DNA from 3 places in the Streptomyces sp. NPDC048275 genome. Region 1 is predicted to be linked to each of the others. Evidence: riboswitches for the same ligand, from Rfam matches in the RefSeq annotation. Region 1 holds a riboswitch; each other region holds the start of a gene.
The links. Region 1 has a riboswitch for thiamine pyrophosphate ahead of AB0D57_RS23910 (cytosine permease). Riboswitches for the same ligand answer to the same signal wherever they lie in the genome.
Positions count from the first base shown of each region.

Region 2: linked by a shared signal. The riboswitch ahead of AB0D57_RS12445 (thiamine ABC transporter substrate-binding protein) and the one ahead of AB0D57_RS23910 (cytosine permease) in region 1 are both predicted to bind thiamine pyrophosphate.
Region 3: linked by a shared signal. The riboswitch ahead of thiC (phosphomethylpyrimidine synthase ThiC) and the one ahead of AB0D57_RS23910 (cytosine permease) in region 1 are both predicted to bind thiamine pyrophosphate.

Region 1 is NZ_JBEZLR010000041.1:36,841-46,841, reverse strand. It holds gene AB0D57_RS23945 (GMC family oxidoreductase N-terminal domain-containing protein) at 1-950, shown strand, start outside; gene AB0D57_RS23940 (SDR family NAD(P)-dependent oxidoreductase) at 1,114-1,821, opposite strand; gene AB0D57_RS23935 (helix-turn-helix transcriptional regulator) at 1,924-2,763, shown strand; gene AB0D57_RS23930 (DUF4442 domain-containing protein) at 2,986-3,459, shown strand; gene AB0D57_RS23925 (class I SAM-dependent methyltransferase) at 3,514-4,185, shown strand; gene AB0D57_RS23920 (type III PLP-dependent enzyme) at 4,835-6,046, shown strand; gene AB0D57_RS23915 (maleylacetate reductase) at 6,155-7,234, shown strand; TPP riboswitch at 7,308-7,402, shown strand; gene AB0D57_RS23910 (cytosine permease) at 7,392-8,786, shown strand; gene thiD (bifunctional hydroxymethylpyrimidine kinase/phosphomethylpyrimidine kinase) at 8,836-9,648, shown strand; partial or broken gene AB0D57_RS23900 (MFS transporter) at 9,701-10,001, opposite strand, start outside.
Region 2 is NZ_JBEZLR010000015.1:89,927-99,927, forward strand. It holds gene AB0D57_RS12430 (phosphatidate cytidylyltransferase) at 1-568, shown strand, start outside; gene AB0D57_RS12435 (DUF6479 family protein) at 724-1,071, opposite strand; gene rlmN (23S rRNA (adenine(2503)-C(2))-methyltransferase RlmN) at 1,347-2,453, shown strand; TPP riboswitch at 2,478-2,596, shown strand; gene AB0D57_RS12445 (thiamine ABC transporter substrate-binding protein) at 2,676-3,752, shown strand; gene AB0D57_RS12450 (iron ABC transporter permease) at 3,854-5,461, shown strand; gene AB0D57_RS12455 (ABC transporter ATP-binding protein) at 5,461-6,549, shown strand; gene AB0D57_RS12460 (maleylpyruvate isomerase family mycothiol-dependent enzyme) at 6,592-7,389, shown strand; gene AB0D57_RS12465 (LAETG motif-containing sortase-dependent surface protein) at 7,464-8,135, opposite strand; gene AB0D57_RS12470 (Rossmann fold nucleotide-binding protein) at 8,313-9,428, opposite strand; partial or broken gene AB0D57_RS12475 (LysR family transcriptional regulator) at 9,478-9,603, opposite strand; gene AB0D57_RS12480 (MFS transporter) at 9,711-10,001, shown strand, end outside.
Region 3 is NZ_JBEZLR010000018.1:69,616-79,616, reverse strand. It holds gene AB0D57_RS14040 (LacI family DNA-binding transcriptional regulator) at 145-1,257, shown strand; gene AB0D57_RS14035 (metallophosphoesterase) at 1,493-2,563, shown strand; gene AB0D57_RS14030 (hypothetical protein) at 2,746-3,615, shown strand; gene AB0D57_RS14025 (VWA domain-containing protein) at 3,773-5,275, opposite strand; gene thiC (phosphomethylpyrimidine synthase ThiC) at 5,523-7,325, opposite strand; TPP riboswitch at 7,318-7,474, opposite strand; gene AB0D57_RS14015 (YibE/F family protein) at 7,546-9,036, shown strand; gene AB0D57_RS14010 (SsgA family sporulation/cell division regulator) at 9,099-9,536, opposite strand; gene AB0D57_RS14005 (IclR family transcriptional regulator C-terminal domain-containing protein) at 9,636-10,001, opposite strand, start outside.

The DNA of each region.
Region 1 (10,001 bases):
CGAAGGTCCTGGTCGAGAACGGCCGGGCCGTCGGCGTCCGCACCCGGAGCAAAGGACTGGAGGCCGAGTTCCGCGCCGGCCGCGAAGTGATTCTGTCCGCGGGCAGCATCGCCACACCGAAGATCCTCCAGCTGTCGGGCATCGGCCCGGCACAGACACTGAAGGCGGCAGGCGTCGACGTGGTGGCCGACAGTCCGCACGTCGGTGGCAGGCTGCGTGAACACCGCTGTTTCGTCGTCCAGTATCGACTCGCGGACAACCTCGGCTACAACAAGTCGCTGAGCACGCCGCTCCGGCAAGGGCTGTCCGGGCTGAAGTACCTGGCGACCCGTCGCGGACCGCTGGCCGCGCCCGCCTTCGACGTGATCGCCTTCTTCAAGACCCGCCCCGAACTGGCCCGCCCGGACGCGCAGTTGCTGATCGCGCCGATTTCCCTCGAACCGGAGGTACCCGGCAAGGAGAACGGCGTGGAGCGGGAGCCCGGAGTGATGGGCCTCGGCTACGTACTGCGCCCCACCGCCGAGGGAAGCCTGCACATCACCTCGGCCGATCCCGAGGCCCCGCTCGTCATCACGGCCAACTACTACGGTTCCGAACATGACCGGGGCGTGGGCACGGCCCTCTTCCGACGGATGCGGGAACTCTTCGAGACCGAGCCGATCGCCCGGCGGATTCAAGCCGAAACCCTGCCCGGCCCCGAGGTGCGCGGCGACCAGGAGATCATCGACGCCGGGCTCGAACACGGGCGCTGCGGATATCACGCCGTCGGGACCTGCGCGATGGGGCCGGCCGAGGACGACGTCGTCGACTCGCGGCTGCGGGTGCGCGGTGTCGAGGGGCTGCGCGTCGTCGACTGCTCGGTGATGCCGACCATGGTGTCAGGCAACCTCAATGGGCCGATCATGGCCATGGCATGGCGGGCGGCCGACCTCGTCCTCGACGGAGGCTGATCGATCGTACGAGATCTGGCGGATACGTTGTCATGGCCGACCGGATCGACCGAGCCCGCACCGGGAATCGCATCACGGGGCACCCCCTGCGCGTGGACGGCGGACGAGTGGCCCACCAGCCGTATGCGGCGGATCTGCGCGGCAGGTGATCGAGCCGGAGCCCTCACCAGGGGAGGGGGCCCGAGGCGTCGACGTAGCCTCCGGTCGGGCCGTCGGGGCCCACCTGCGCCATCCGTACGATGATCTCGGCGCCCTCCTCGACGGTCTGCGTGCCCGTGTTCCCGTTCAGGTCCGTCGCGGTGAAACCGGGCTCCACCGCGTTGATCCGCATCTCCGGAAACGCCTTCGCGTACTGCACGGTGATCATGTTGACCGTGGTCTTCGACGCCGGGTAGGCGACCCCCGGGTAGGCGTACGCCGGTGTGCCCTCGGCGCTGAGCCGGGTCAGCGAGGCCAGGCCGCTGCTGACGTTGACCACGACCGGGGCGGCGGACCGCCGCAGTAGCGGCAGGAACGCATGGGTGACACGCACCACGCCGAAGACGTTCGTCTCGAACAGCGACCGCATCATGTCGGCGGTCAGGTCCGCGGCGCCGACCACCGTGTTCCCTTCCCCACGTGCTTCGACACCGGCGTTGTTGACCAGCACGTCCAGTCCGCCGTGGGCCTCGATGGTCTTCACCGCGGCGGCGACGGACGCGTCGTCGGTGACGTCGATGACGACGGTCCGCGCCCCCAGCAGCTCGGCGGCATGGCGGCCACGCTCCGCGTCCCTGCTGCCGATGTAGACGGTGTGGCCTGCCGCGACCAGCTGACGGGCGGTCTCGAAGCCGAGACCCTTGTTCGCTCCGGTGATCAGTGTTGTTGTCATGCCTCCAGATTCCCGCCGGTCGGGGCGGTCAGCCAGGAGTCCCGCCTTCCTGGGACTGCCAGTGCCAGGCTGATCCACGGTTGCCGGTGCACACTGGTGGGCATGGCGACGGCGGAATTCGGCGAGGCGGTGCGCCGCTGGCGCGACCGGGTGGCACCGGAGGCCGCCGGGCTACCCGCCGGTGGGCACCGGCGCGCGGCCGGACTGCGCCGTGAGGAGCTGGCTCTGCTGGCCGGGATCTCCGTCGACTACGTCACCCGCCTCGAACAGGGCCGCGCCTCCCACCCCTCGGCGCAGGTCGTCGAGGCATTGGCCAGGGCCCTGCGGCTGTCGGGAACCGAGCGTGCACATCTGTTCCGGCTGGCCGGGCTGGCCCCGCCGGGCCCGGAAACCGTACCCGCGTACATCCCCCCGAGCGTCCAGCGACTGCTGGACCGACTGACCGGAACCCCGGTCGCGGTCTACGACGCCGCCTGGACGCTCCTCACAGCCAACCCGCCGTACGCGGCCTTGATGGGCGATCCATCGGGATGGCGTGGCTGCCAGCGCAACGGCGTGTGGCGCCATTTCCTCGGCCCCGGCACCCGGGCCCGGCACACACCGGAGTCCCTGCGCGCGTTCGAGGCCGCGCTGGTCGCCGACCTGCGCGCGGCCGTCGGCCGCTATCCGGCCGACCAGCGGCTACGGCGCCTGGTCGCGGAACTACGCACGAACAGCGACCGGTTCGCCGAACTGTGGGAGTCCGGCGCCGTCGGCCACCACGAGGCGGCCCGCAAGACCATCGATCACCCGCAGGCGGGCCCCCTGTCGCTGGACTGCGATGTGCTCAGCGTGGCGGGCAGCGACCTGCGCATCATGATCTACACGGCCGCTCCCGACACCGAGGACGCCGAACGCCTCGCGCTGCTCACCGTGCTCGGCACCCAGACACTCACCGGGTAGCCGCCTCACCCGACAGCGCGCCCGCCCCCCGGCAAGGCACCGCCGCCCTTCGCGCCTTCCGCCTCCTCCGGCGGCAGATCGCCCAGGTACGCCCGCCCGCACCGCCGGATCGCCGCGCGCCGGACCCGTCGGCGTCCTGCCGCAGAGCCGTCGGCCGTTGTCCCTCAATCAAGTCACGCGATCGTTCACTCGGCCGTAAGGAATCCGTGCGAGGCTGCGGCGATGGACATGACGGCGCTGGCGCGCACCCTGCTGGAGCCGGTCCCGGCCCACCGGACGGCCGGGATCAAGGTGCTCCGGGCCGCCGACTGCGCGGCCGAGGTCGCGCTGGAGACACCGCAGGCGCTGACCAACGTCATCGGCTCGCTGCACTCCGGTGGGCTCATCACCCTCGTCGACGCCGTGGGGCTGGGCGCGATCATCGCCGCGAGCTCGGGCGACGGCGATTTCCAGGGGGTCGTGCCCCTGGGCAGAGCAGCCTCCCTGGAATTCCTCGCCCCCGCACGAGGGAGGCTGGTGGCCGCCTGCCGCCTCGGTGACGAGGCCCGGCACACCCTGCTGCCCCTGCTGTCGGGCCGGACCGACCGGGCGCGGTCCGCCACCCACGCCGAGGTCACCGACGCGGCGGGAACGGTGGTCTGTCGCGGCAGCTTCGACTGGAGTGTCCGCAGGACCACGCCCTCCGGCGTGGTCTGAAGCCCTGGGTGAACACGGTCGCACGACCCGCGGCGCGTCCGTAGCGTCGGCGGCATGACTCCTGGGATGACAGCGCTGTACGACGAACACGCCGACTGGTACAACGATTTCATGTCGCCCGCGGCCGGCCCATACATCCAGCGGGTGCACGCCACGATCCAGGATCTGCTGGGCCCGGGGGACGGGCCGTGCTTGGACGTCTGCTGCGGGACGGGCGCCCACGCGCCCGCGCTCGCCGGGCTGGGATGGACACCGGTGGGAGTGGATCTCTCGCCCGGGCAGCTGCGTCATGCCGCGCAGCGGCTTCCGGTCGCCGTGGCCGACGCGTCAGCCCTTCCGTTCGCCGATAGCTCCCTCCCCGCCGCCGTGTGCGTGCTGGCCAGCACCGACGTACCCGATTACGCCGCTGTGCTGCGCGAGACCGCCCGGGTCCTGCACCCCGGCGGGCGTTTCGTGCACCTCGGGGTGCACCCCTGCTTCATCGGCGCGTTCGCGGACTGGAGCGACCGGCCCAGGATCGTGGTCGACGAGCGGTACGCCGACCGCTCGCGCAGCTTCGAGGCGTGGAATCCGGCCGGGGTCCGCGCCCGGGTCGGCGCCTGGCACATCCCCCTCGCGGACCTCCTCAACGCCACCGTGGCGGCCGATCTGAGGGTGATACGGACCGTGGAGACGGGCCCGGGCGGCATCCCCGATCTGTTCGGCTTCGTCGCCGTGAGGAACTAGGACCTGTCCGGTCGATCACCGCGGAGACGCGCACACACCGCTGCTTTCCTCCACCGTGATCGACCGGACAGGTCCTAGCCGCCGCCTCGGGGCCGGCCCCCCCCGACGCACGTTGCGCATGCCGTCGACGATGCCGCGGCTCGCCGGGTGTGACGTCGTTCATCCCGTTACGTGAGCGGCTCGAGGTGCTGACGGATCTCTCACCGGGTAGAGATCGTAGCGAGGCCTCGGGTATGGAGTCGCGGAACAGGATGATCGTGAAATGCCACAGGGCGCCGACCCCGCGAGCGTGGGCGCCGGCGAGCCGGAAGGCGACGGCGCGCGTCTCCTGGTCCCCCACCACCGTGCCGAACCGGACGAGCGGTCGGCATTCCCGACACGCTCCGCCGGAGCCGACGGGCCGGGCACCGGGAGCGGGACACCACGGCCCCGGTGATCCTTGCGCCTCCTGTGGCACGTGTAACGCTCCGGGGCGTTTGTGCTCGCCAGGATGCCGATGCCGATGCCGATGCCGATGCCGATGCCGCCTCCGCCTGCCGTCCGGCCGGGTCGCCGGGCCGCGCGCCGCTTGGTCCGCCTCGTCGCCGGGCCGCTCGCCTCCCTCCCCGGGTGCCACCGATATCCTGCGCCACACGACCCGGAGTTCCTCATGACCACACCCCCGCTTGCGGTGCGCGACCGCATCCTGACCCTGCCTCCCACCGAACTACCGGCCTACGTGTACGACTTGGCGGCATTGCGTGCACACGCTGCGTTTGTGCGGGACGCCCTGCCCGAGCGTGTCGAGCTGTACTACGCGGCTGAGGCCAACCGGGAACCGGAGATCCTGACCGCCCTCGGCCCGTACGTCGACGGCTACAAGGTCTCCTCGGACAGCGAACTCTCCTACGTCACCCGAGCGGCACCGGACCGTCCGCTGGCCTTCGGCGGTACCGACAAGACTCCGACGGAGCTCGCGGCCGCGCTGGAGCGGGGCGTGACCCGTTTCCACGTCGAGAGCGAGTACGAGCTGTACATGCTGGCCGGGCTGGCCCAGCGGCACGCTCCGGACAGCAAGGTGGCGGTCCTGCCGCGCTTCAACCTCCCGGTGGCCGACGGCCTGCTCGCCGGAAGCGACCTCGCGACGGACCGCCGCCGCACCCGTTCCGGCCTCGACCCGGCGCAGGCGGAGACGATCATCGGCCTGCTCACCGACGGCAGCTATCCGGCCCTCGAACTCCGCGGTGTTTATGCGCACTTGGTCGACGGGCTGCACGCTCCGGAACACCTGGCGGTCGCCGCGGCCATCGTCGACTGGACTTCGGAACTGGCCGCGCGGCACGGCCTTCACCTCACTGAGGTGAACATTGGGGGTGGCATGGCGGTGGACTACGACGACCCCGAGCGTCGCTTCGACTGGAAGGCGTACGGCGAAGGACTCGCCCAACTCACGTCCGTCCACCCAGAGCTGACGCTGCGTATCGAACCCGGTCGCGCGTTGACCGCGTACTGCGGCTGGTACGCGAGCGAGGTGCTGGACGTCGAGCACGGCCCCAGTGAGGACTTCGCCGTCGTCCGCGGCACCGCGGTTCATCTGAGCACCCCCGCGACCAAGAAGCGCGACCAGCCCTGGTCCGTACTCGAAGTGGAACTGTGGCCGTACCTCTGGCCGCGACCGGCGGTACGGAGGGAACGGGTCACCCTCACCGGCCAGTTGAGCACTCCGAAGGACGTTCTGGTCCGGCATGCCCGAGCGCCGGGGCTGCGGGCCGGCGACCGCGTCGTGTTCTCCCTCGCGGGCGCCTACACCGCACCCGCCTCCCAGCAGGAATTCCTCAGATATCCCCAGCCGGGCTTCCATTTCCTGGACCCGGGCGTCTAGCCACGCGACTCGCGATACGACGTCGCCCGGGGCGTTGCGGCCCTGACAAGATCACCCGCGGGAGTACGCCCGCTTCGACCTCGTACTGGAGCCGGTATGAACAACCCCATGAACACCCCTCTCGACTTCTCGTACGAGACTCAGCCGGCCCGCGTCGTCTTCCGGCCCGGCGCAGCGGTGTCCGCGACCCCCGGTGAGGTCGCGCGGCTCGGTCTGCACAGGGTGCTGGTGATCTGCGGCAGCCGCGGCGAGGCCACGGCGCGAGCGGTCGCGGACGCGCTGGGCGACGCCTGCGCGGGGCTGCACACCGAGGCCAGGATGCATGTACCCGTCGAGGTCGCCGACCGGGCCGTCGAGGTGGCGCGCGCGGTGGGCGCCGACGGCTGTGTCGCGGTCGGCGGAGGCTCCGCGATCGGGCTCGGCAAGGCGATCGCGCTGCGCACCGGCCTGCCCCTGATCGCCGTGCCCTCCACCTACTCCGGCTCCGAGATGACCCCGGTCTGGGGACTCACCGAGCACGGCGCCAAGCGCACCGGACGCGACCCGGCCGTCCAGCCCCGTAGCGTCGTCTACGACCCCGAACTCACCCTCTCGCTCCCCGTCCCCCTCACGGTCACCAGCGGCATCAACGCGCTCGCCCACGCCGTCGAAGCCCTGTACGCCCCCGACGTCTCGCCGCTCGTCTCGCTCATGGCCGAGGAGGGCGTCCGCGCGATGACGGGCGCCCTGCCGCTCCTCGCCGTCGCCCCCGACGACCTCGAGGCGCGAGGTCGAGCCCTGTACGGCGCCTGGCTCTGCGGCGCCTGCCTCGGCGCCACCACCATGGGCCTGCACCACAAGCTGTGCCACGTCCTCGGCGGCACCTTCGGCCTGCCGCACGCCGAGACACACACGGTGGTCCTCCCGTACGCCCTCGCGTACAACGCGCCGGCCGCACCCCAGGCGATCACCGCCCTTTCCCGCGCCCTCGGCACCGACAATGTCCCCCGTGCGCTCCGCGACCTGGCCGGAAGCCTCGGCGCCCCCCGCTCCCTCGCCGAACTCGGCCTGAAGGAGGCGGACCTGGCGGTGGCCGCGGCCGAGGCCGCCGGGCAGGCGTACCCCAACCCCCGCGAGGTCACCGCGAACGGTGTGCTGGGGCTGCTGACGGCGGCGTACGAGGGCTGGGAGCCGCGCGTCGATTCCTGATCCGCCTCCCCGGACCTCTCGCTGCGAGCCCCTCCGGTGGGGCGCGGGCGCGGACCGGGCTATCCTGACCGCCGAACCGGACACGGGGTGCCCCGCACGAGGGCTGAGATCACACCCGTTGAACCTGAACCAGTTAGGACTGGCGGAGGGATGTCTCATGTCGTTGCCGTACGCCCGTAATGAGGTGGCCGTCGGGGGCCCGCAAGGCGTTTTCGACGGGCGGATGCCCGCCGCACCCGGTGATCTGCGCGTAGAGGCGCGCGGAATCGCCCCGGTACCGGAGGACCATCGCTACGGAAGCCCCGGCCGCCTGTTCACCGTCTGGTTCGCCCCCAACCTGACCATGACCGGCGTGTTCACCGGCACCGTCGGTATCGCCCTCGGCCTGGACTTCTCGACCGCGCTCGTCGCCGTCGTCCTCGGTACCCTGCTGGGCGCCGTGCCGACTGCGTATCTGGGCACCTGGGGCAGCCAGACCGGCGCGGGACAGCTGCCGCTCGCCCGGCTGGCGTTCGGGCGGGCCGTGGTGGTGCCGGGCGCCCTGCAATGGCTGTCCTCCATCGCCTGGGACGCGCTGATCGGTCTCTTCGGCGGGGACGCCCTGGCTCAGCTGTGCGGCTGGCCGTTCTGGCTGGGCGTCCTGGTCATGATGGCGGCACAGGGGGCGCTCGGCGTCCTCGGGTACGAGGCGATCCACCGGCTCCAGACCGTGATGACCTTCGCCCTCGCCGCCGCCTTCGCCGCCCTGTCGGTGAAGCTCCTGAACGGCGCCCACCCCGCTGCCGCCGCCACCGTGCACGGCGCCGACCGGGCCGGGGCCTTCGTTCTGACCTGCACCATCGCGCTCAGCCTGGCGATGTCGTGGGCGCCGTACGCCAGCGACTTCAGCCGCTATCTGCCCCGTACGGCGTCCCGCCCGCGCATGTTCTGGTGCACCCTCCTCGGTATCGGCGTGTCCTTCGTGGCCGTCCAGGCGCTCGGCCTGTGGGGCGCGTCCGTCTTCACCGACCAGACGGCCCGGGGCGTCGACACACTGCTCGGCGGCGGCGCGCTCGGAGCATTCGGCCTGCTCGCCGTGGCGCTCGCCGCCCTGAGCAGCAACGCCATGAACGACTACAGCGGCTCGCTCGCGCTGCAGACCATGGGGCTGCGTGTGCCGCGTCCGCTCGCCGCCGCGCTGGCCGCCGCACTCGGCTTCCCGCTCGTGCTGTGGATGCACGCCGCCGACACCACGAGCCGCTTCCAGAACGTCCTGCTGCTCGTCGGTTACTGGATCCCCGGATTCGTCGCGATCGTCGCCGTCGACTGGCTCCTGCGGGCCAGGGCCCGCGGCGGCGCACCGGTCGACCTGCCCACCGAGAGCGCGCGACCACTGCCGTGGTGGCCCGCGCTGGTGGCGTTCGTCGCCGCCTTCGCCGCCGCCGTGCCCTTCATGAGCACCAGCCTGTACGTCGGCCCGGTCGCGCAGGCCCTGCACGGCGCCGACCTCGCCTACGGGGTGGCGTTCGTGGTGGCCCTGGCGGTGTACGCCCCGCTGCGTGCGCGCCACTGACCCGCGCCCCTCATCCCCCTCACCCCCTCCCGTACGGAGTGACACCACCATGCCCCCGATGACGCCCGCCGCCCCGCCCCGTGTCCTCACCATCGCCGGATCGGACTCCGGCGGCGGCGCGGGCATCCAGGCCGACCTCAAGACGATGCTCGCGCTGGGAGCACACGGCATGAGCGTGCTGACCGCCGTCACCGCGCAGAACTCCCTTGGTGTGCAAGGCGCTTGGGAACTTCCGGCCGCGGTGGTGCGCGCGCAGTACCGCAGTGTCGTGGACGACATCGGGGTGCAGGCCGTGAAGACCGGCATGCTCGCCTCTCCGCTGATCGTCGAGACCGTCGCCGAGCTGTTGTCGGACGCGACCGCTCCCGTGGTGGTGGACCCGGTGAGCGTGTCCAAGCACGGCGACCGACTGCTCGCGGACGACGCCCTGGACGCCGTACGGACCGTCCTGCTGCCGGTCGCGACGGTGGCGACACCGAATCTCGACGAGACGGCCGAGCTCACGGGGATCGAGGTGACGAGCGAGGAGGGCATGGTCCGCGCCGCGCGACGGCTCCTGTCGTACGGGCCCCGCTGGGTCCTGGTGAAGGGCGGCCACCTGCCCGGCGCGGCCGTCGACCTGCTGACGGACGGGGTCGATCAGCACTGGTTCCGGGCGCCGCGCCACGACAACCGCCATACACACGGCACCGGTTGCACCCTGGCCTCAGCCATCGCGGTGGAGCTGGCACGGGGGCGGGAGGTACCGGAGGCGGTGCGGCTGGCGAAGGACTACGTCACGGGCGCGATTGCGGCGGGATTCGCCCTCGGTTCCGGTCTCGGACCGGTCGACCACGGCTGGCGGACGCGCGCGGAGCGTTGATCCCGAGCCTCGGCTCGATCCCGTGGCGAACACCGCCCGTGCCGCTTTGCCGTCAGGCGGCAACGGAAGGCTCGAGTTCATCGGCGGCGCGGGCCTCCCGCGTGCGGGACACCGCGAGGGCGAGTGCCTGAACGACCGCTCCGGACAGGCCCACCCACAAGGCGAACCGATAGCTGACCTGGTCGGCGAGCAAGCCGCCCACCGGCGCCCCCACCGCTACCGTCCCCCAGTTGAACGAGCGGATCGTGGCGTTCATCCGCCCCCGCAGCCGGTCGGGCGTCACCGACTGGCGATAACTCATCTCCACCGGGCTTTCGATCGAGATCGCCAAGGACACCACGAAGAAGGCCAGC
Region 2 (10,001 bases), on a different contig from region 1:
GTGGGTGGCCATGGCGCTCACCGCGCTCGCGGTCCTGGTCTGGCGGATGACCGAACCGCCCGAGGGTTACCTCAAGGACGTCACGGCGGGGGTCTTCGCGGCCTTCTACGTGCCGTTCCTGGCCACGTTCGTCGCGCTCATGCTCGCCGCGGACGACGGCCCGCGCCGCGTTCTGACGTTTCTGCTGCTGACGGTCGTCAGCGACACCGGTGCGTACGCGATCGGCTGGCGCTTCGGCAAGCGCAAGCTGGCACCGCGCATCAGCCCCGGCAAGACCCGCGAGGGTCTGATCGGAGCGGTCACCTTCGCGATGGCCGCGGGTGCGCTGTGCATGCAGTTCCTGATAGAGGACGGCACCTGGTGGCAGGGCCTGCTGCTCGGCCTCGCGGTCGCGGCCAGCGCCACGCTCGGCGACCTCGGCGAGTCCATGATCAAGCGGGACCTGGGCATCAAGGACATGGGTACGCTGCTGCCGGGGCACGGCGGCATCATGGACCGGCTGGATTCCCTGTTGCCGACGGCACCGGTGGTGTGGCTGCTGCTGGTGATCTTCGTCGGCTCCGGCTGATCCGTACGACGGTCCGGCAGCTTCTCCAAGGCGCGGCTGACCTGCGGTTGTGATGGTGGCGAGGGCTCGTTGTCCACAGGACGGCGAGCCCTCGCCGTATGTCTGCGAGGCGGCGAGCGGGCGCGGATCGGATCCCGCCGTCGATGGGCCGGGGGTCAGTGAGGGCCCAGACCGCCGCCGCCGAAGGAGCCGGTTCTGCCCTCGACCCAGCGTGGCGGCTTCTTCAACGGACTCGTGCGGTTCGGCGTGTGGGCCAGCTCGTACGGGGTGAGAGCGTGTTGGTCCTTGGTCACCTTGGGGACCTCGGCGGGCTCCCGGATCTCCCGGGTTTCCAGGACCGGGCCGTCCGCGGGAAGGTGCGGCTGCTCCTCGGGGCGTGGCAGGCGCTCGCCGGCCCGTATGCGGCAGCCCAGCCAGAAGCCGCCTGCCAGCAGTGCCAGGACGGCTATGGCGACCCCGAACAGCGCAAGGCTGATGAGGCCGCTCGGCTCTGCGATCTGCATCGATGCGATACTCATACAAGGCAAATACCCTCAAATTGCCCCATGAATCAACCGTCCTGATCGCGCCGGGCGTCGGTGGACGCCTCGCCCGCGGCGTGATCGCGAACGCCTCGGTCCGCTGGGCGGCGTCGAGGACGCGCCGGCGTTGCACGCGATACGTCACCAGCGTCCGGATGGTCCTCCAGGGCGCCTCTGACCTGCGGCTTTGATGGTGAGCTCTCGTTGTCCACAGGGCGGCGAGCCCGACTCCGTGTGTCTGCGACACTGGTAGGGCCATGCCTAAGCCCGGAGAACTTACTTTTGTCGCGCCGCGCGGAGCCAAGAAGCCGCCGCGGCACCTTGCCGATCTCACGCCTGCCGAGCGTAAAGAGGCCGTCGCCGCGATCGGTGAGAAGCCGTTTCGCGCCAAGCAGCTTTCACAGCACTACTTCGCGCGGTACGCGCACGACCCGTCGGAGTGGACGGACATCCCGGCCGCCGCGCGCGGCAAGCTCCAGGAGGCACTGCTTCCCGAGCTGATGACGGTCGTGCGGCATCTGTCGACCGACCAGGACACCACCCGCAAGACTCTGTGGCGGCTGTTCGACGGCACGCTCGTGGAGTCCGTGCTGATGCGCTACCCGGACCGGGTGACCATGTGCATCAGCTCCCAGGCGGGCTGCGGGATGAACTGCCCGTTCTGCGCCACCGGCCAGGCCGGTCTCGACCGGAACCTGTCCACCGGTGAGATCGTGCACCAGATCGTGGACGGCATGCGGGCGCTGCGGGACGGCGAGATCCCGGGTGGCCCGGCGCGGCTGAGCAACATCGTCTTCATGGGTATGGGTGAGCCGCTCGCCAACTACAAGCGGGTGGTCGGCTCGATCCGCGCTCTCACCGACCCCGAGCCGGACGGGCTCGGGCTCTCGCAGCGCGGTATCACCGTGTCGACGGTCGGACTCGTCCCCGCCATCCACCGGTTCGCTGACGAGGGCTTCAAGTGTCGGCTGGCCATCTCGCTGCACGCACCGGACGACGAGCTGCGCGACACCCTCGTACCCGTCAACACGCGGTGGAAGGTGCGCGAGGTGCTGGACGCCGGATGGGAGTACGCGGCCAAGTCGGGGCGCCGGCTCTCCATCGAGTACGCCCTCATCCGGGACATCAACGACCAGGCGTGGCGCGGTGACCGGCTCGGGCGGCTCCTCAAGGGCAAGCCCGTGCATGTCAATCTCATCCCGCTGAACCCGACCCCGGGTTCGAAGTGGACCGCCTCGCGGCCCGAGGACGAGAAGGCGTTCGTCGAGGCGATCGCGGCCCATGGGGTGCCGGTCACGGTCCGGGACACCCGGGGCCAGGAGATCGACGGGGCGTGCGGTCAGCTCGCGGCCACCGAGCGGTAACCTGTGCTCGGTACGTACATCTTCATATTCCGACAGGGGAGCGCCACAGCGCTGAGAGTGCGGTAGCCGGAACACCGGTGGGCCGCAGACCCTCAGAACCTTGCCCAGGTCATTCTGGGTAGGAAGTTCGGGCATCACTCAAGCTGTTGCGCCCTGCCCGGGAACCTCCCACGGTTCCCGGGCAGGGCCGCGTCTCTTCCTGGTCATCCCAGGAGGAATTCAGTGAGCATCAAGAGGACGATCACGGCCGTGGGTATCGGCCTGGGCCTGGTCACGCTGTCCGCGTGCGGGTCCGCCGACAGCAGCGACGCCGGGGACTCCAAGACCGTGACCCTCGTCAGTCACGACTCCTTCGCCTACTCCAAGAGCGTGCTGAACGCGTTCGAGAAGGAGTCCGGCTACAAGGTCAGGATCCTCAAGGACGGGGACGCCGGGCAGGCCGTGAACAAGGCCGTCCTCACCAAGGACAACCCGCAGGGCGACGTCTTCTTCGGCGTCGACAACACCCTGCTGTCCCGTGCGCTCGACAACGGGCTCTTCCAGCCGTACGAGGCGAGCGGCTCGGACCGGATCCTCCCGGAGTACCGGGTCGACCAGGACAAGCACCGGGTCACGCCGATCGACTCCGGTGACATCTGCGTCAACTACGACAAGAAGTACTTCGCCGACCACAAGCTGGCCCCGCCGACCTCCTTCGACGACCTGATCAAGCCCGCGTACAAGAACCTGCTCGTCACGGAGAACGCGTCCACCTCCTCGCCCGGCCTCGGCTTCCTGCTCGGGACCGCTGCCGAGTACGGCGACGAAGGCTGGCCCGACTACTGGAAGAAGCTGAAGGCCAACGGCGTGAAGGTGGTCGACGGCTGGGAGCAGGCGTACAACGACGAGTTCTCCGGGTCGGCCGGCGGAAAGAAGGCCAAGGCCGACCGGCCGCTGGTGGTCTCCTACGCCTCCTCGCCGCCCGCCGAGGTCATCTACGCCGACCCGAAGCCGACGACCGCGCCGACCGGGGTCGCGAGCGGCACCTGCTTCAGGCAGGTCGAGTACGCGGGGCTGCTGAGCAACGCCAAGAACACGAAGGGCGGCAAGGCGCTCATCGACTTCCTGGTCTCCAAGAAGTTCCAGGAGGACATGCCGCTGAACATGTTCGTGTACCCGGTGGTCGAGGGCGCCGAGGTGCCGGCCGAGTTCACGCAGTTCGGTCCTCAGGCCAAGGACCCCGAGACCCTGGCTCCCGCCGAGATCGCCGACAACCGTGACCAGTGGGTCAAGTCGTGGACCTCACTCGTACTGAAGTAACTGAAGTACTCGAAGTGGCTGAAGTGCCCCAAGTGGCTGAAGTGGCGGAAGCAGCCAAGGCGTTGCCCGACAAGCGCGGCAGCGCGGCGCGGCTCGGGCTCATGGCCCTGCCCGTCGCGTTCTTCGCCGTCTTCTTCGCCTACCCCGTCGCGGCCATCGTGGCCCGGGGCCTCAAGGTCGACGGGGTCTGGCAGTTCGGGCGGATCGGCGAGGTGCTGGCGCAGTCCGACATCCGGCACGTCCTGTGGTTCACCACGTGGCAGGCGCTCGCCTCGACGGCGCTCACGCTGCTGATCGCGCTCCCCGGCGCATATGTCTTCGCGCGCTTCGATTTCAGGGGCAAGCACGTCCTGCGGGCCGTCGTCACCGTGCCGTTCGTGCTGCCGACCGTCGTCGTCGGTACGGCGTTCCTGGCCCTGGTCGGCCGGGGCGGGCTCCTGGACCAGCTGTGGGGCGTACGTCTGGACACCACTGTGTGGGCGATCCTGCTCGCGCATGTGTTCTTCAACTACGCGGTCGTCGTACGGACCGTCGGCGGGCTCTGGGCGCAGTTGGACCCGCGCCAGGAGGAGGCCGCGCGGATGCTCGGCGCCTCCCGGTTCGCGGCCTGGCGCAAAGTGACGCTCCCGGCCCTGAGTCCGGCCGTGGCCGCCGCCGCGCTCATGGTCTTCCTCTTCACCTTCACCTCGTTCGGTGTGGTGCAGATCCTCGGCGGGCCGACCTTCTCGACCCTGGAAGTCGAGATCTACCGGCAGACCTCGGAGATCTTCGACCTGGCGACGGCGGCCGTGCTGACGATCATCCAGTTCGTGGCCGTGGGCGCGATCCTCGCCGTGCATGCCGGGACCGTACGCCGCCGGGAGACCGCCCTGCGTCTGGTGTCTCCCGAGGTGACCGCGCGCCGGCCGCGCGGGGCCGGGCAGTGGGCGCTGCTCGCGGGGGTGCTGGCGAGCATCGCCGTCCTGCTCGTCCTGCCGCTCGGCGTGCTGGTCCAGCGGTCCTTCGACACCCCTGGCGGCTATGGATTCGCCTATTACAGGGCGCTGACCTCCGCTGACAGCGGCATTTTCCTGGTCGCGCCGATCGAGGCGATCGGCAACTCGCTCGCCTACGCGCTCGCCGCCACCGCCATCGCCGTGGTGATCGGCGGTCTGGCGGCCACCGCGCTCACCCGACGGGCCGGTCGTCTCGTACGAGGTTTCGACGCGCTGCTGATGCTGCCGCTCGGCGTGTCCGCCGTGACCGTCGGATTCGGCTTCCTGATCGCGCTCGACGAACCGCCACTGGATCTGAGGTCGTCCTGGATCCTGGTGCCGCTCGCGCAGGCGCTGGTGGGCGTGCCCTTCGTCGTCCGCACCATGCTGCCCGTGCTGCGGGCGGTGGACGGACGGCTGCGGGAGGCGGCGGCCGTGCTCGGGGCGTCGCCGTGGCGGGTATGGCGGGAGGTCGATCTGCCGATGGTGCGGCGGGCGCTGCTGATCGCGGCGGGGTTCGCCTTCGCGGTGTCGCTGGGCGAGTTCGGGGCGACGGTGTTCATCGCGCGGCCCGACAATCCGACGCTGCCGGTCGCGGTGGCCCGGCTGCTCGGGCGCGCGGGCGACCTCAACTACGGCCAGGCGATGGCCCTTTCGACGATCTTGATGGTGGTGTGCGCGGTGGCGTTGCTGCTCTTGGAACGTATGCGCACCGACCGGACGGGGGAGTTTTGATGACAAGGCTCGTCAAAGAGGCGCAGGCGGAGGTGAGGGCGAAGTCGGGGAACGCCCTGCTGAGGATCGAGGCGGCGACCGTACGCTTCGGCCGGCGGCCCGTGCTCGACGCCGTCGACCTCGAGGCCGCCGAGCACGAGATCGTGTGCGTGCTCGGGCCGAGCGGCAGTGGCAAGTCCACGCTGCTGCGGGCGGTGGCCGGGCTCCAGGCGCTCGATGACGGACGGGTGCTCCTCGGCGGACGCGACCAGGGCGGCGTGCCCGCGCACCGGCGCGGCGTCGGGCTGATGTTCCAGGACCACCAGCTCTTCCCGCAGCGGGACGTGGGCGGCAATGTCGCCTTCGGGCTGCGCATGCACGGCACGCCGAAGGACCGACAGGCCGTACGAGTACGGGAGGTGCTGGATCTGGTCGGGTTGCCCGGAGCCGCTTCCCGGGCCGTCGCCTCGCTCTCCGGCGGCGAGCAGCAGCGGGTCGCGCTGGCCCGGGCGCTCGCGCCGCGCCCCCGGTTGCTGATGCTCGACGAGCCGCTCGGCCAGCTCGACCGCTCGCTGCGCGAACGGCTGGTCGTCGAACTCAGAGAACTCTTCGGCGAGTTGGGCACGACCGTGCTCGCGGTCACGCACGACCAGGGTGAGGCGTTCGCGCTCGCCGACCGGGTCGTGGTGATGCGCGACGGACGGATCGCCCAGGCCGGTACGCCACTTGAGGTCTGGCAGCACCCGGCGGACGAGTTCGTGGCGCGTTTCCTCGGCTTCGACAACGTGGTCGGGGCGACGGTGAGCGATCGGGTCGCGGACACCCCGTGGGGGAAGCTTCCGGTACCGGAAGGCGCCGCGCAGGGTTCCGGCGCGCTGCTGGTGCGGCCCGCGGGCGTACGGCTGGTCGCCCCCGCGGACGGCTTGCGCTGCACCGTGGCCGCACGCACCTTCCGGGGCACCCATGTCGCCGTACAACTGCAGCCCGAGGGCGGGCCGCGGCTCGAGGCGGCGTGTGCGCTGCGGGAGGCGCCGGAGCCCGGGGACGAGGTCGGGGTGGCGTTCGACGTGGCCGAGATCGTCGTACTCGGGAAGCCGTCGGCCGGATGAATCGAGTCGTGGCCGCAGGGGGCGCCCCATAAAGTGCGGGGCATGACACTTCTCGCACATGACCGCTATTGCGACGCGATCGAGTCACAGGTGCGGCAGTTCAGGGACGTGGTGGCCTCCGGCACCGACCTTTCCGCGACGGTGCCGACCTGCCCGGACTGGTCGCTGGAGCAGCTCGTACGGCACACCGGCGGAGCGCTGCGCTGGGCGGAACTCATGGTCCGGACGAGGACGCAGGAGCCCATCCCCGAGGAGAAGGTTCCGCGCGTCGGGGGACCGGAGGCCGAGGGCGACCCGGCCGCCCTGGACGCCTGGCTGGCGCAGTCCGGCGAGACGCTGGTGGGCACGCTGCGCGAAGCGGGGCCCGCTGCGAAGATGTGGTCGTGGGCCGGTGTCTTCACCTCCGGCTTCTGGGCCCGCCGGATGACGCACGAGCTGGCGATCCACCGCGCCGACGCGACACTGGCCGCCGGGTTGCCGTACGACGTGGCACCCGATGTGGCCGTGGACGCGATCGACGAGTGGCTGGAGATCATCGAGTTCGCGCAACGGACACAGCCGCACGACGCGGCGACGCAGCCGCGCGGTCCGGGGCGCAGCATCCACCTCCACGCCACCGACGCCGACCCCGAACTGAACGCCGAGTGGGTCGTCGAGCTCACCGACAAGGGTGTCGTCTGGCGGCGGGGCCATGAGAAGGCGACCGTCGCGCTGCGCGGCCCGCTCACCGACGTACTGCTCGGCTTCTATCGCCGACTGCCGCTGGACGGTGGGGGGTTGGAGGTGCTGGGGGAGCGGGAACTGCTGGACTTCTGGCTGGAGCGGGCCACCTTCGGGTAGCGGGCGCGCACAGGCATGTGGCCCGTCCCCTCCGAGGAGGGGACGAGCCACACGTTCGTCCTACGGGGTGCCGGTCAGCTGGCCTTCGAGCCGCCACGGCGGCGCATGCCGAAGAACACGGCTGCGCCGCCGACCACCACGAGGGCACCGGCGATACCGGCGATCACCGGAGTGTTGGAGTTCGCACCGGTCTCGGCGAGGTTCGACTCACCGGCCGCCGGGGACGGGGAGTTGTCCCCCGTCGTGGCGGGCGCGGTGCTGTCGCTCTCCGACTCCGACGGGGACGCGGAAGGCGTCTCCGAGGAGTCCGGGGAGGAGGGAGTCTCCGACGGCTCCGGGGTCACCGGGGTCTCCGAAGGCGACGGCGTCTCGTTGGTCTTGCACGCCTCGGACGGGGCGGTCAGCTGCGGCGAGATGTCCTCGTCGACGATGTTCCCGGCCTTGATGCGGACGCGGTACACGCCCTTGGGGGCCCAGTCCTCGGAGAAGGTGACGGTGGCGCCCTCGCGGGTGCCCTTGACCTTCTCGGAGCCGACGAGCTTCACGTCCGCGCCGTTCGACTCCAGGTAGACCGAGACCGTGGCCTCGACGCCCGTGGCGTCCGTGTCGGTCACGGTGATGATGCCCTTCCCGTTGTCGTCGCACGAGGCGACGGCCGAGAAGTCACGAATGTTGCAAGCAAGTGCGTTGCCGGCGACGCCGAGCGCGAGCGCGGCGGTGGCGGAGGCGACACCGAGGATTCGCACAGAACGTGCGGTACGGCGAGATATGGACACGATTGCCCTTCAAGATGCGCAACTGCGGGGGGTTTGAGTGGGGTTCTGCTGTGGTACCAGCGCCCCCTCGGGCCTCACAGGTTTATAAGCGCCAGCTAAGTGCTGTCAATGCATATGCCCTGCCGTGCCATTGGCTTTGCCTTGCCATTAACCCCCGAGGCGTTTGAGTGCCTCCGGGGCCTCCTCGATCCGGTCCACCAGCGCGATCCGGGACTCCATCGAACGCTCGCGGGCCAGCGATTGGAGGAGCGGCCAGGTGGGGTGCTTCTCGGTCCAGTGCGCGCGGTTCACGAGAACCATGGGGGTGGGCTCGCCGCGCGACTCGTAGTAGTTCGGGGTCGCGTTGTCGAAGATCTCCTGTACGGTCCCGGCGGCGCCCGGCAGGAAGACGACGCCCGCGTTCGAGCGGGCCAACAGCCCGTCCTCACGGGTCGCGTTGGCGAAGTACTTGGCGATGTCCGAGGCGAAGGCGTTCGGCGGCTCGTGGCCGTAGAACCAGGTGGGGATGCCGACGGAGGCGCCGCCCGCGGGCCAGCGCTCGCGCACGGTGAAGGCGGCACGCGCCCAGTCGGTGATCGAGGGCATGAACGACGGTGCCCCAGCGAGGATTTGGAGCGACTCGGTGAGCATCGCGTCGTCGAACGGGGCCGCGTACGCGCCGAGGTTCGCGGCCTCCATCGCGCCCGGGCCGCCGCCGGTGGCGACTATGAAACCGGCGCGCGCCAGCTCGCGACCCAGGCGGGCCGCGCCCTCGTACGCCTTCGTGCCGCGCGCCATCGCGTGGCCGCCCATCACGCCCACCACCCGTGCGCCGACGAGAAGCTCGTCGAGCGCGTCGGACACCGAGTCGTCGTGGATCGCGCGCAGCATCGACGCGAAGACGTCGCCGTCGGACTTGGCCCGCTGGAACCAGGCGTAGGCGCGCGCGTCCAGCGTCGCCTCGTACCCGGCGTCCAACGAGTCGAAGAGCTCGTCCGGGGTGTAGAGCAGACCCCGGTACGGGTCGAAGGGCAGCCCGGGGGCGGGTGGGAAGACCAACGCGCCCGAGGCTCTCACCCGCGCTGCCGCCTCGGGGGTCATCGGGCAGCCGAGGAAGACCGAGCCCGCGGTGTCCACGGAGAGCAGTGTCTGGGTACGGTCCGTCAGATCGACTGCCTGGACACGGAATTGGGCGAGCGAGCCGCGCTCCGAGACGACCTCGTCGAATTCGGCGAGGGACTCGATCTCACGGTCGTGGCCGGCATGAAGGGGGGTTGGCTGCACGCGGCCATGCTAGGCCCCGCCGTCAATTTCCCGTCGCCCACCCCGGAGCGGAGAGCGCCTGCTGGGTGATCGACAACTCGGCTGCAGCGTCTTGGAACCGCCCCGCGTCCGCGGCGGTCACAAAGGTCCGCACGGCATCGAGATCCATACCGGCCATGGTATCGACACAACGAATGGTTGTGCGTTCCTGGCTGATCGGTTGTTTGATCTCGCCGTCTGCTACTCGCTTTGATGTCGATGGTCAGCATGTGGTTGTTCAGGTCGGCGAGAGATGCGTGGGGTATGACAGGTAGACGGGCGCTGGGCAGGCGTTTCGGGTGGCTGTGGACGGCGTATGCCGTCAGCTCCTACGGCACATCGCTCGGGTTCGGTGCGTTTCCCGTGATCGCGATCCTCGTGCTGCACTCCGGGCCGACCCAGGTGGCGGCGCTGGCTGCCGCGGGACGGGCGGTGGGAGCCGTGGTCGCGGTGCCGCTCGGTCCGTGGGTGGAGTTCCGCCGTAAGCGGCCGGTCATGGTGGGAATGGACCTGACCCGGTTCGCGGCGTTGATGAGTGTCCCCGTCGCGTTCGCG
Region 3 (10,001 bases), on a different contig from region 1:
ACAAGCTACGTCCTACCATTGGATCGTTCAACTGCCTTTGTTTCCAAGGTACTTACCCAGACTTGATCATGCAGAAACGTTCCTGTCAACGAGTGCATATGCGTCCGCACTACCCCACCGCATGAGCCCTACTATCGGCTCGCCATGACAGCAGCAGGGAAGCACCAGGTGAGCCGGGCGGAGACCTCCCGCCGAGGCGGTCGACCGGGCCGGGCGGGTATCAGAGACGTGGCCGCGGCCGCAGGGGTCTCGATCACGACCGTCTCCGATGCCCTCAACGGGAAGGGCCGGCTCCCGGACGCCACCCGACGCCACGTCCGAGAGGTCGCCGACCGGCTGGGCTACCGCCCGTCGGCCGCGGCCCGAACCCTCCGTACCGGCAAGTCGGGCCTCATCGGCCTGACCGTGACGACATACGGGGATGAACCTTTCACCTTCACGGAGTTCGCGTACTTCGCGGAGATGGCCAGAGCCGCCACCTCGGCCGCGCTCGCCCGGGGCTACGCCCTGGTCATCCTCCCCGCGACCTCGCGCCACGACGTGTGGTCGAACGTCGCCCTGGACGGAACCGTGGTCATCGACCCGTCCGACCAGGATCCCGTCGTCAGCGAGCTGGTCCGGCAGGGCTTACCGGTCGTCTCCGACGGCCGCCCGGCGGGATCACTCCCGGTCACCGCCTGGGTGGACAACGACCACGAGGCCGCCGTACTGGGCATCCTCGACCACCTGGCCGATGCCGGCGCCCGCCGGATCGGCCTCCTCACCGGCACCTCCACGGACACGTACACCCATCTCTCCACCACCGCGTACCTGCACTGGTGCGAGCGGGTCGGACAGGATCCCGTGTACGAGGCCTACCCCGCCCACGACCCGTGCGCGGGCGCCGTCGCCGCGGACCGGCTGCTGGCCCGGCCCGACCGGCCCGACGCCGTCTACGGCCTCTTCGACCCGAACGGCACCGACCTGCTGGCCGCGGCCCGGCGCTACGGCCTGCGTGTACCGGACGACCTGCTGCTGGTCTGCTGCAGCGAGTCCACCGTCTACGCCAGCACCGAACCGCCCATCACCACGCTCTCGCTCAAACCGCGCCGGATCGGCACGGCCGTGGTCCAGCTCCTCATCGACGCCATCGAAGGGGTTGAATCGGACAAGACGGTTGAACAGGTGATACCGACGGAATTGATCGTGCGGACGTCCTCCGAGCGTCGTCCACCCCGGACGACGGTCAGTCCACCCCGATCACCCGAGAAGGGGTAGCCCGGCCTCGGGCGAAGTTGACGTCCGGAATACTTGCGGCGGGGCATCCACCAGGGAAAGCTCCGCCCAATTCGGGCGAAAACCGCGATGAACTGGACTCCCGCTCCGATTCACCACCCCTGGGTCATCACATGGCGCGATCCGCATTCCTATGATGGGCCCACGACACCGCGGGCAGCTGCGACCAGGCAGTCCGATCCGGTGCAGATGCGGCGCGATGGTGGTGGAGGGGTCGATGACTCAGGGGGCCGGTCAGGGACCCGAGGCGGTGCGGACGGCGACGTTGCGCGACTTCCGGGTGCCCGCGTACGTCCACGAGACCGGTCCGTACGCGCATAACACGCCTCCCGACGCGGGGACCAGACCCGCCGAGGAGCCCGAGGGGTACACGCCCACGCGGCGCGATCTGCCCGTGATCAACCGGGGCGACACGGTTCAGGTCGTCATCGACCCCGAATCCGTACCGGCCCCACAGCCGGCCGCCGGTCCGGGCCCCCTGTACGTCGTCGGCGACGTACACGGCTATCTCGACGAGCTGGTCGCCGCGCTCCAGGAGCAGGGCCTCATCGACGCCGCGGGCAGCTGGTCCGCCGGGACCGCGCGCCTGTGGTTCCTCGGCGACTTCACCGACCGCGGCCCGGACGGCATCGGTGTGATCGACCTCGTGATGCGGCTGTCCGCCGAGGCGGCCGCAGCCGGCGGTTACTGCAAGGCGCTCATGGGCAACCACGAGCTGCTGCTGCTCGGCGCCAGGCGGTTCGGCGACACGCCCGTCAACTCCGGAGCGGGCACCGCCACCTTCCAGGCCGCCTGGCTGCTCAACGGCGGCCAGAAGACCGATATGGACCGCCTCCAGGACCACCACTTGCAGTGGATGGCCCGCCTCGACGCGATGGAGCAGGTCGACGGGCACCTGCTGGTGCACTCCGACACCACCGCCTATCTGGACTACGGCGACTCCATCGAGGCGGTCAACGACACCGTCCGCGAGACCCTCACACGCAACGACGCGGACGAGTGCTGGGACCTCTTCAGGAAGTTCACCAAGCGCTTCGCCTTCCGCGACGACGGGGGCGCCGAAGCCGTGCTCTCCCTGCTGGACACATACGGCGGCACGCGCATCGTCCATGGTCACAGCCCCATTCCCTACCTCCTGGGCGAGGTCGGCTCGGAGGACAGCGAGGACGGCGCGGGGCCGGTGGTCGACGGACCGCATCTGTACGCCGACGGGCTGGCCATCGCAATGGACGGCGGAGTGACCATGGCCGGAAAGTTGCTGGTACGGCAACTGCCGCTGGATAGCTGAGGGTTCTTCGGGCAGGCGTCCCCCACGGAGGAGTGCGCCGACGAGGGGGCCAATTTCTGCAAACCCCCTGTCATGGCGTGCCGTCACCGCTCTACCATCGGTTTATCCGTAGCAGGCTCCCCTCCGTTTCTGCCCAACGGCTCGTCAGCGTGCGAGCCATCAGCCCTACGGAGCATCGGGGGATGCACATGAACAGCGTTCCGCAGCACCTGCTGAGCGAGGACCGCCAGGAATACGAGCGGATCCTCGGCGAGGCGCTGCGCTCCGCCCCACACCGCCCGGAACTCGCCGCTGTCGGCCAGCGGCTCAACCCCGAACAGCTGCGCACCATGGCGCTCAACGCCACCGCGCTCATCACGGCGGCCGCGGCGACCGAGTACGCGCACTATGTGAAGGTCCGCGAGGAACTGCGCCAGCCGACGCCGTCCCCCCCGACCGTGAGTGAAGAAGCCGGCTCCACGGAGTCGGGCACGACCGCGATGGGGCTCGCCACCACCATGGGGGAGGTGGCCGAGACCGCCGGAGCGGGCGTCATGGCCGTCGTCGCGGTGCTCGCCCCCGTCCTCGCCGGAACAGCCGCGGCGATCTTCCTGATCGTCGGTTACATCCTGAAGATGCTCAACCCCGAGCCGACGTTGGCCAAGACTCTCCTGACCACCGGCTGGGTCTTCGGCGCGGTCGCGGCGGCCGCGACGCTGGCCGCCGCGGTCGGGCTGCTGCTCACCGCGCTGCGCGACGGCTCGTCCTCGCTCCAGGCCGGAGCACACGGCGAGCGGAACGCGGAGGTGTCCCGGGCCAGGGAAGCCTGGCGCCTGGCCCTGCTGGAGCGCGGCATCATGCCGTTCCTCCGGGAGGCACTCGCCGATCCGGGTACGGCGGCACTGGGTCGTCCGTCCCCGACGCCGACCACCGGCCGCATGCCGCAGCTCGGCTACAACCGGCCGGGGTTCAGCAGCCCCGAGGGCGGACCCGCGGCGGGCCCGCGCCCGAGCTTCACCAGCCCGGACTTCACGAGCCCGGACTTCGGAGGACCCGAGCACCAGCCGGAGTGACACCCGCCGGTCCCACACCGGAGCGACGGCTCAGCGAACACTGGGACGACGGGCTCGGCAGACACCGCGGTGACGGGAAGGACCGGGGCCCGCGCTGATGCAGCGCGGGCCCTGCCCCGTGCGCGGCACACGCTCGTACGCTCCTCGGCGAGCGGGCTCAGACGATGCCCAGCTGCCGGGCCGCGGTCACCCAAGCCGGGAACTGTGAGAGCAGCCGGTCGTACAGCGCCGGGTCCGGGACACGGCTGATGTCGTCCACGGCGAAGAACCCGACGTTGTCGACGCGTCGTCCCGGCAGGGTGTCGAACCGCTCCAGCACCCCGTAGTTGGACCGTCCCAGACCCACGAACTGCCAGAAGATCGGCTCATCCACCGCTTCCAGCAACTCCTTCTCGATCTCCCTGTTGCGGTAGACACCTCCGTCGGAAAAGAAGAGCACCAGCGTGGGGTCAGCGGCCGGATGCTCACGAACATACGAGCGAACCTCCGCGATCGCCTTCTGCTCCTCGTTCTGGATACCGACCGCCCGCATGTCCACCTGCCCCGGCAGCAGGCCCTTCCGCGGCTTCTTGCGCCGGAACAGGCTCAGCTCGCCGACCTTGACATGGAGTTCGAGCCACTCGGGCAACTCGCCCAGCCTCAGATCCGGCAGCCGGGCCGCGTTGGAAGCGAATGTCCACGCCTGCATCACACCGTCGTCGTCCAACTGCGCGGCCACCGCAGCCATCCGCTCCACCACGTCGGCCACGACGCCCTTCGAGTAGAGGAAGGACATGGAACCGGAAGCATCGAGGATCAGCACGACACGCGCCGTGACACCCACCGCACCGTGCTTCCGCAGACTGACGGCCACCTGCTCCTTGCGCAGTGAGAGCCGCTTGCGCATATCGACGGGCAGCTGCTCCTCGCCCTTGCTGAGGCTTGCTGCAGACGGTGTTGCGGTGGGTGTGGGTGCGGAGGGGCCCAAGGACGCGGCGGACACGGGCGTTGCCGCCGGCCTCGGGGGCATCTGCGGCGTCGGGGGCGTCGACGGGATCTGCGGGGCAGGCCCGGGGATCCCTGGCGTAACCGCGGCCGAAGCCGCCGGAGGGGTTGCAGGGTGGACCGGAGACGCATCCATGGACGCCTCCTCATCGACGCTGATGCCGAAGTCGGTTGCCAGGCCCGCGAGTCCGGACGCATACCCCTGTCCCACGGCGCGGAACTTCCACTGACCGCCGCGCAGATACAGCTCACCCCCGATGAACGCCGTCTCCGTCGTGGCCTCCATCTCGAAGCGCGCGACCTCCTGCTGCGTTCCGGCGTCCAACAGCCGCAGCGTCAGTCCGGACAGCTCACCGAAGGTGCCACCGTCGGCCGAGGCGCACAGAACGACCCGCTCGATCTCCGTTTCCAGGGCGCGCAGGTCCACTTCGACCGTGTCCGTCGTCGCATCGGCATCCCGCCGCTTGCCGAGATGGCGTACGGCGCGGGAGGCATGCTGCGGCTGGTTGTAGAAGACGAAGTCGCCGTCGTCCCGCACCCGTCCACCCACGCCGAGCAGCAACGCCGACGCGTCCGCGTCCGGTGCACCGGCTCCGCCTCTCCAGCTGAGCACGGCCTGCAGTGCCCCAGCGGTGACGGGAAGATTGGCGCCCTTGCTCATGGCTGTCGATGTCATGCGCCCAGTCTGCCGAGAGAACGCGGCCACGGAGCCGCTCGATGCACAAACATCCGCTTCGACCGGCCCACGGACACACTCACCACATACCTGCGCCTCCTCAAAGGAGACAGCAAAGGATTCAGTTTCGGCAGAGGCCGCCGCACGCCCCCTGACCGCGGTCGAGCGGCTGAGGAATGCCCAACGAAACTGAACTATGGCGGTGCTTCCTGGTCGACTGCCCCAAGGAGCACCGCCGTTCCAGCAATCAGTCTGTCAGCGGCAGGTAGACCCTGTTCCCGCTCGCCGCGAACTCCTTCGACTTCTGGAGCATCCCCTCGGCTACCTCCTCCGCCGTCGCCCCAGCGGCCGCCGTACCACCGAACCGCTCCGTGATGCTTTGGCTAATCTTCATGCTGCAGAACTTCGGGCCGCACATGGAGCAGAAGTGCGCCGTCTTTGCCGGCTCGGCCGGCAGGGTCTCGTCGTGGAACTCCCTTGCCGTATCCGGGTCCAGGGCCAGGTTGAACTGGTCCTCCCATCGGAATTCGAAGCGGGCGTCGGACAGCGCGTCGTCCCATACCTGCGCACCTGGGTGCCCCTTGGCGAGGTCGGCTGCGTGGGCGGCGATCTTGTAGGTGATGACGCCGGTCTTGACATCATCACGGTCAGGCAGGCCCAAGTGCTCCTTGGGCGTGACATAGCAGAGCATGGCCGTGCCCCACCAGGCGATCATCGCGGCACCGATGCCGGAGGTGATGTGGTCGTACGCCGGCGCGACGTCCGTCGTCAGCGGGCCGAGCGTATAGAACGGAGCTTCATCACAGATCTCCTGCTGAAGGTCGATGTTCTCTTTGATCTTGTGCATCGGGACATGTCCCGGGCCTTCGATCATCGTCTGTACATGAAAACGCTTCGCGATCGTGTTGAGTTCCCCGAGCGTCCTCAACTCCGCGAACTGCGCCGCGTCGTTGGCGTCCGCGATCGACCCGGGTCGCAGCCCGTCGCCCAGAGAGTACGTGACGTCGTAGGCGGCGAGGATCTCGCAGAGTTCCTCGAAGTTCGTGTACAGGAATGATTCCTTGTGGTGCGCCAGGCACCAGGCCGCCATGATCGAGCCGCCGCGCGAGACGATGCCGGTCTTGCGGTTCGCGGTGAGCGGCACGTACTGCAGGCGTACACCCGCATGGACGGTCATGTAGTCCACGCCCTGCTCGGCCTGCTCGATAACGGTGTCCTTGTAGATGTCCCAGGTCAGCTCCTCGGCGTGGCCGTCGACTTTCTCCAGGGCCTGATAGAGCGGCACCGTGCCGATAGGGACAGGGGAGTTGCGCAGGACCCATTCACGCGTGGTGTGGATGTTGCGGCCGGTGGACAGGTCCATGACCGTGTCAGCGCCCCAGCGGGTTGCCCAGGTCATTTTCTCGACCTCCTCCTCGATGGAGGAGGTGACAGCGGAGTTGCCGATGTTGGCGTTGACCTTCACCAGGAACCGCTTGCCGATGATCATCGGCTCGATCTCCGGGTGGTTGACGTTCGCGGGCAGTACCGCGCGGCCGGCGGCGATCTCCTCACGGACGATTTCAGGGTCGACGTTCTCGCGGATCGCCACGAACTCCATCTCGGGCGTGATCTCGCCGCGGCGAGCGTATGCGAGCTGTGTGACCGCCTCTCCGGGACGGCCCCGGCGCGGCTGGCGCGGCCGCCCCGGGAAGACGGCGTCGAGGTTGCGCAGGCCCCCGCGCGGCGAGGTGTGCTTGATCCCGTCGTCCTCAGGACGGACGGGACGACCCGCGTACTCCTCGGTATCACCGCGGGCAGTGATCCAGTTCTCGCGCAGCGGCGCCAAGCCCCTGCGTACGTCGGTGTCGGCCGTCGGATCGGTGTACGGACCGGAGGTGTCGTACAGCGTGACGGACTGCCCGTTGGTGAGGTGCACCTGACGGACCGGCACCCGTAGGTCGGGGCGAGAACCCCCGACGTATGCCTTGTGCCAGCCGATGGACTTCCCGGCCTCCTGCGGCTGTTCGCCCTGGCTGGAGGCAGGCGTGCGTACGTCCTTGTTGGTCATGAGACCTACTCCCTACGCCGGCATTACCCGGTAACAGGTTCAGCGGTCGACGCAGCGGCTTCCGTCTGCCGATGTTTCATGTGAAACATCGCTAAGACGAAGGTCAGCGCCCTCTCAGCCCGGTGCTCCGAGCTCCCGCGTGTGCAAAGGTGCCTCCACGCTAGCGTCATATCTGGCGCGGTGAACAGAGGGCCTCCGCCGTTCTTGCGATGATCGGTCGGTGACCACATCGCAGAAGCCCTCGTTCCCACCGCCCGAGCCGCCGCGCCGACCCGGCTCCGGTGACGGCCATGGACATGGCTCCGATAACGGCCACGGGCATGGACCGGACGGCGACCGTGGCCCCGGGCCCGGAGATGGGCACGGCCCCGGAGACGGACACGGATCGGGCGGCGGGCACGGATCGGACCACTCTCACAGTCACAGCCATGGCCCCGCCGCGCCTGTCTCCAAGCACCTGCGCAAGGTCATCGCCGCGGTGCTGATCCCCTTCGCCGCCGCGGTCTTTGTGGGTCTCCTGGTGCTCTGGCCCGGTGGTGCCCCGTCTCACGAGCGCACCGGCGTCGGCTTCGACCGGCAGACCCAGCAGGCCACCGTCACCAAGGTCGACAAGGTGGACTGCAAAGCCGTCAACGCGTCGGGGGAGACCCCGACCGGCGCCACGTCCACCGCCGAAGGCTCCTCCGCCCAGCAGCAGGCGACGGGCGACTGCAAGAAGGCGACGATCCGGGTCGACACCGGCAAGGACAAGGGCCGTACGTTCACCGAGATCGTCCAGCCCGACCAGTCACGGCAGTTGCACCAAGGCCAGAAGGTCGTGGTCGCATACGAACCCTCCGCGCCCAAGGATCTGCAGTACTCCGTCAGCGACGTGAACCGGAAGTTCCCCCTGGCGCTGCTCGCCGGGATCTTCGCCGTGGTCACCGTGGTGGTGGGCCGGATGCGCGGCGTCATGGCGCTGATCGCGCTGGCCGTCAGCTTCCTGATCCTGACGTTCTTCATCCTGCCCGCGATCCTGCAAGGCTCGGATCCACTGATCGTGGCGATTGTCGGGGCCAGCGCCATCATGCTGATCGCGCTGTACATGTGCCATGGCCTCTCGGCCCGCACGTCGGTGGCGGTGATCGGCACGCTGCTCTCGCTGGTGCTGATCGGCGTACTCGGCTCCATGTTCATCGGCTGGGCCGCGCTGACCGGCAACACGGACGACAACACTGGACTGATCCACGGCTTGTATCCGTCCATCGACATGAGCGGTCTACTGCTCGCCGGCGTCATCATCGGTTCGCTCGGTGTCCTCGACGATGTGACGGTGACACAGACGTCCGCGGTCTGGGAGCTGCACGAGGCCAATCCGACGATGGGCTGGCGCGGTCTGTACCGCGCGGGCATTCGGATCGGCCGCGACCACATCGCGTCGGTCGTCAACACGCTCGTCCTGGCATACGCCGGCGCCGCGCTGCCGCTGCTGCTGCTCTTCTCGATCGCGCAGAGCAGTGTGGGCGCGGTCGCCAACAGCGAACTGGTCGCCGAGGAGATCGTGCGCACTTTGATCGGCTCGATCGGTCTCGTCGCCTCAGTGCCGGTGACCACCGCGCTGGCCGCCCTGGTGGTCTCGGCGGACCGGCCAGGGGGCCCTGCCGTCCCCGTGGAGCCCGCCGGGAGCAGGACTCCGGTGCGTGGCGGGAGGGGGCGCCGCCGCAAGCGCTGAAGCCTCCTGGCACGCCTCACTTGTGAGGAAGCGTTACTCCACTTGGGGGTACCAGAGCGCTGTCAGCCCGCGCTCTGCTCCTCCGCGAGGATCCGGTCCAACGCCTCGTCGAGGTGGGCGTCGAAGTCGGCCAGCGAACGCTCCTGCCCCAACGGCACCAACTTGTCCGTGCGATCGAGGAATGCCACGAGCGGCGCCGCCCCGGACCGGAACAGCGCGTGGTCGCTGCCCACCTGAAGCCGGATCAGCACCTCGCCGAACGCGTCCGGATCGGCGGGCGCGATGTGCACATCACCGTCGCCGCACGGCCGGCCCACGCCGTCGATCAGCAGCTCCCGCCCGAACGCCCAGGTCACGGGCGCATCTCCGGGCAAGTGGAAGGTCAGCCGCACCGCGTAGGGATCACAAGTCTCGTATCGCAGCTCCACCGGAATACGGAAGGAGAGCTCCTCCGACACGAGGAAGCTCATCATGATCTCTGCCTGTACCGACTCGCGCATCGCCTACCCCGTCGTTTGCCGTCGACTGGCCAGGAATCATCCCCCTGACACTGCCGAAATCTTGCTCAACGTACACAAGAGATCACAAGGAGTGAGTTTTCAGATGCTGATAGAGATCGCGAGTGACCCTAAAAGCCTGCCGATCTCACCCTGCAGCTGCCGTGCCGCGGGTAGCAGTCGATCGGCTTGGTGAACAGGCAGAGAAATGGCCAAAGTCGCGGCAGTTGTGCCGGCTGTGAGGGGGAGAGCGGCGCAGACCGTGCCCAGCGCGTACTCCTGCCGCTCGATGACGGGCTCCATCCGCCCCGTCCGCTCCAGGCGCCGCAACAGACTGGCGTTGTCACGCACCGTGTACGGAGTGATCGACTGCACCGGATAGCGATCGAGGTGATCCCGGCGGGCCTTCTCGTCCAGCTGGGACAGCAGACACTGGCCGACCGCGTGGGCGTGCCCGGTCTCCCGAAA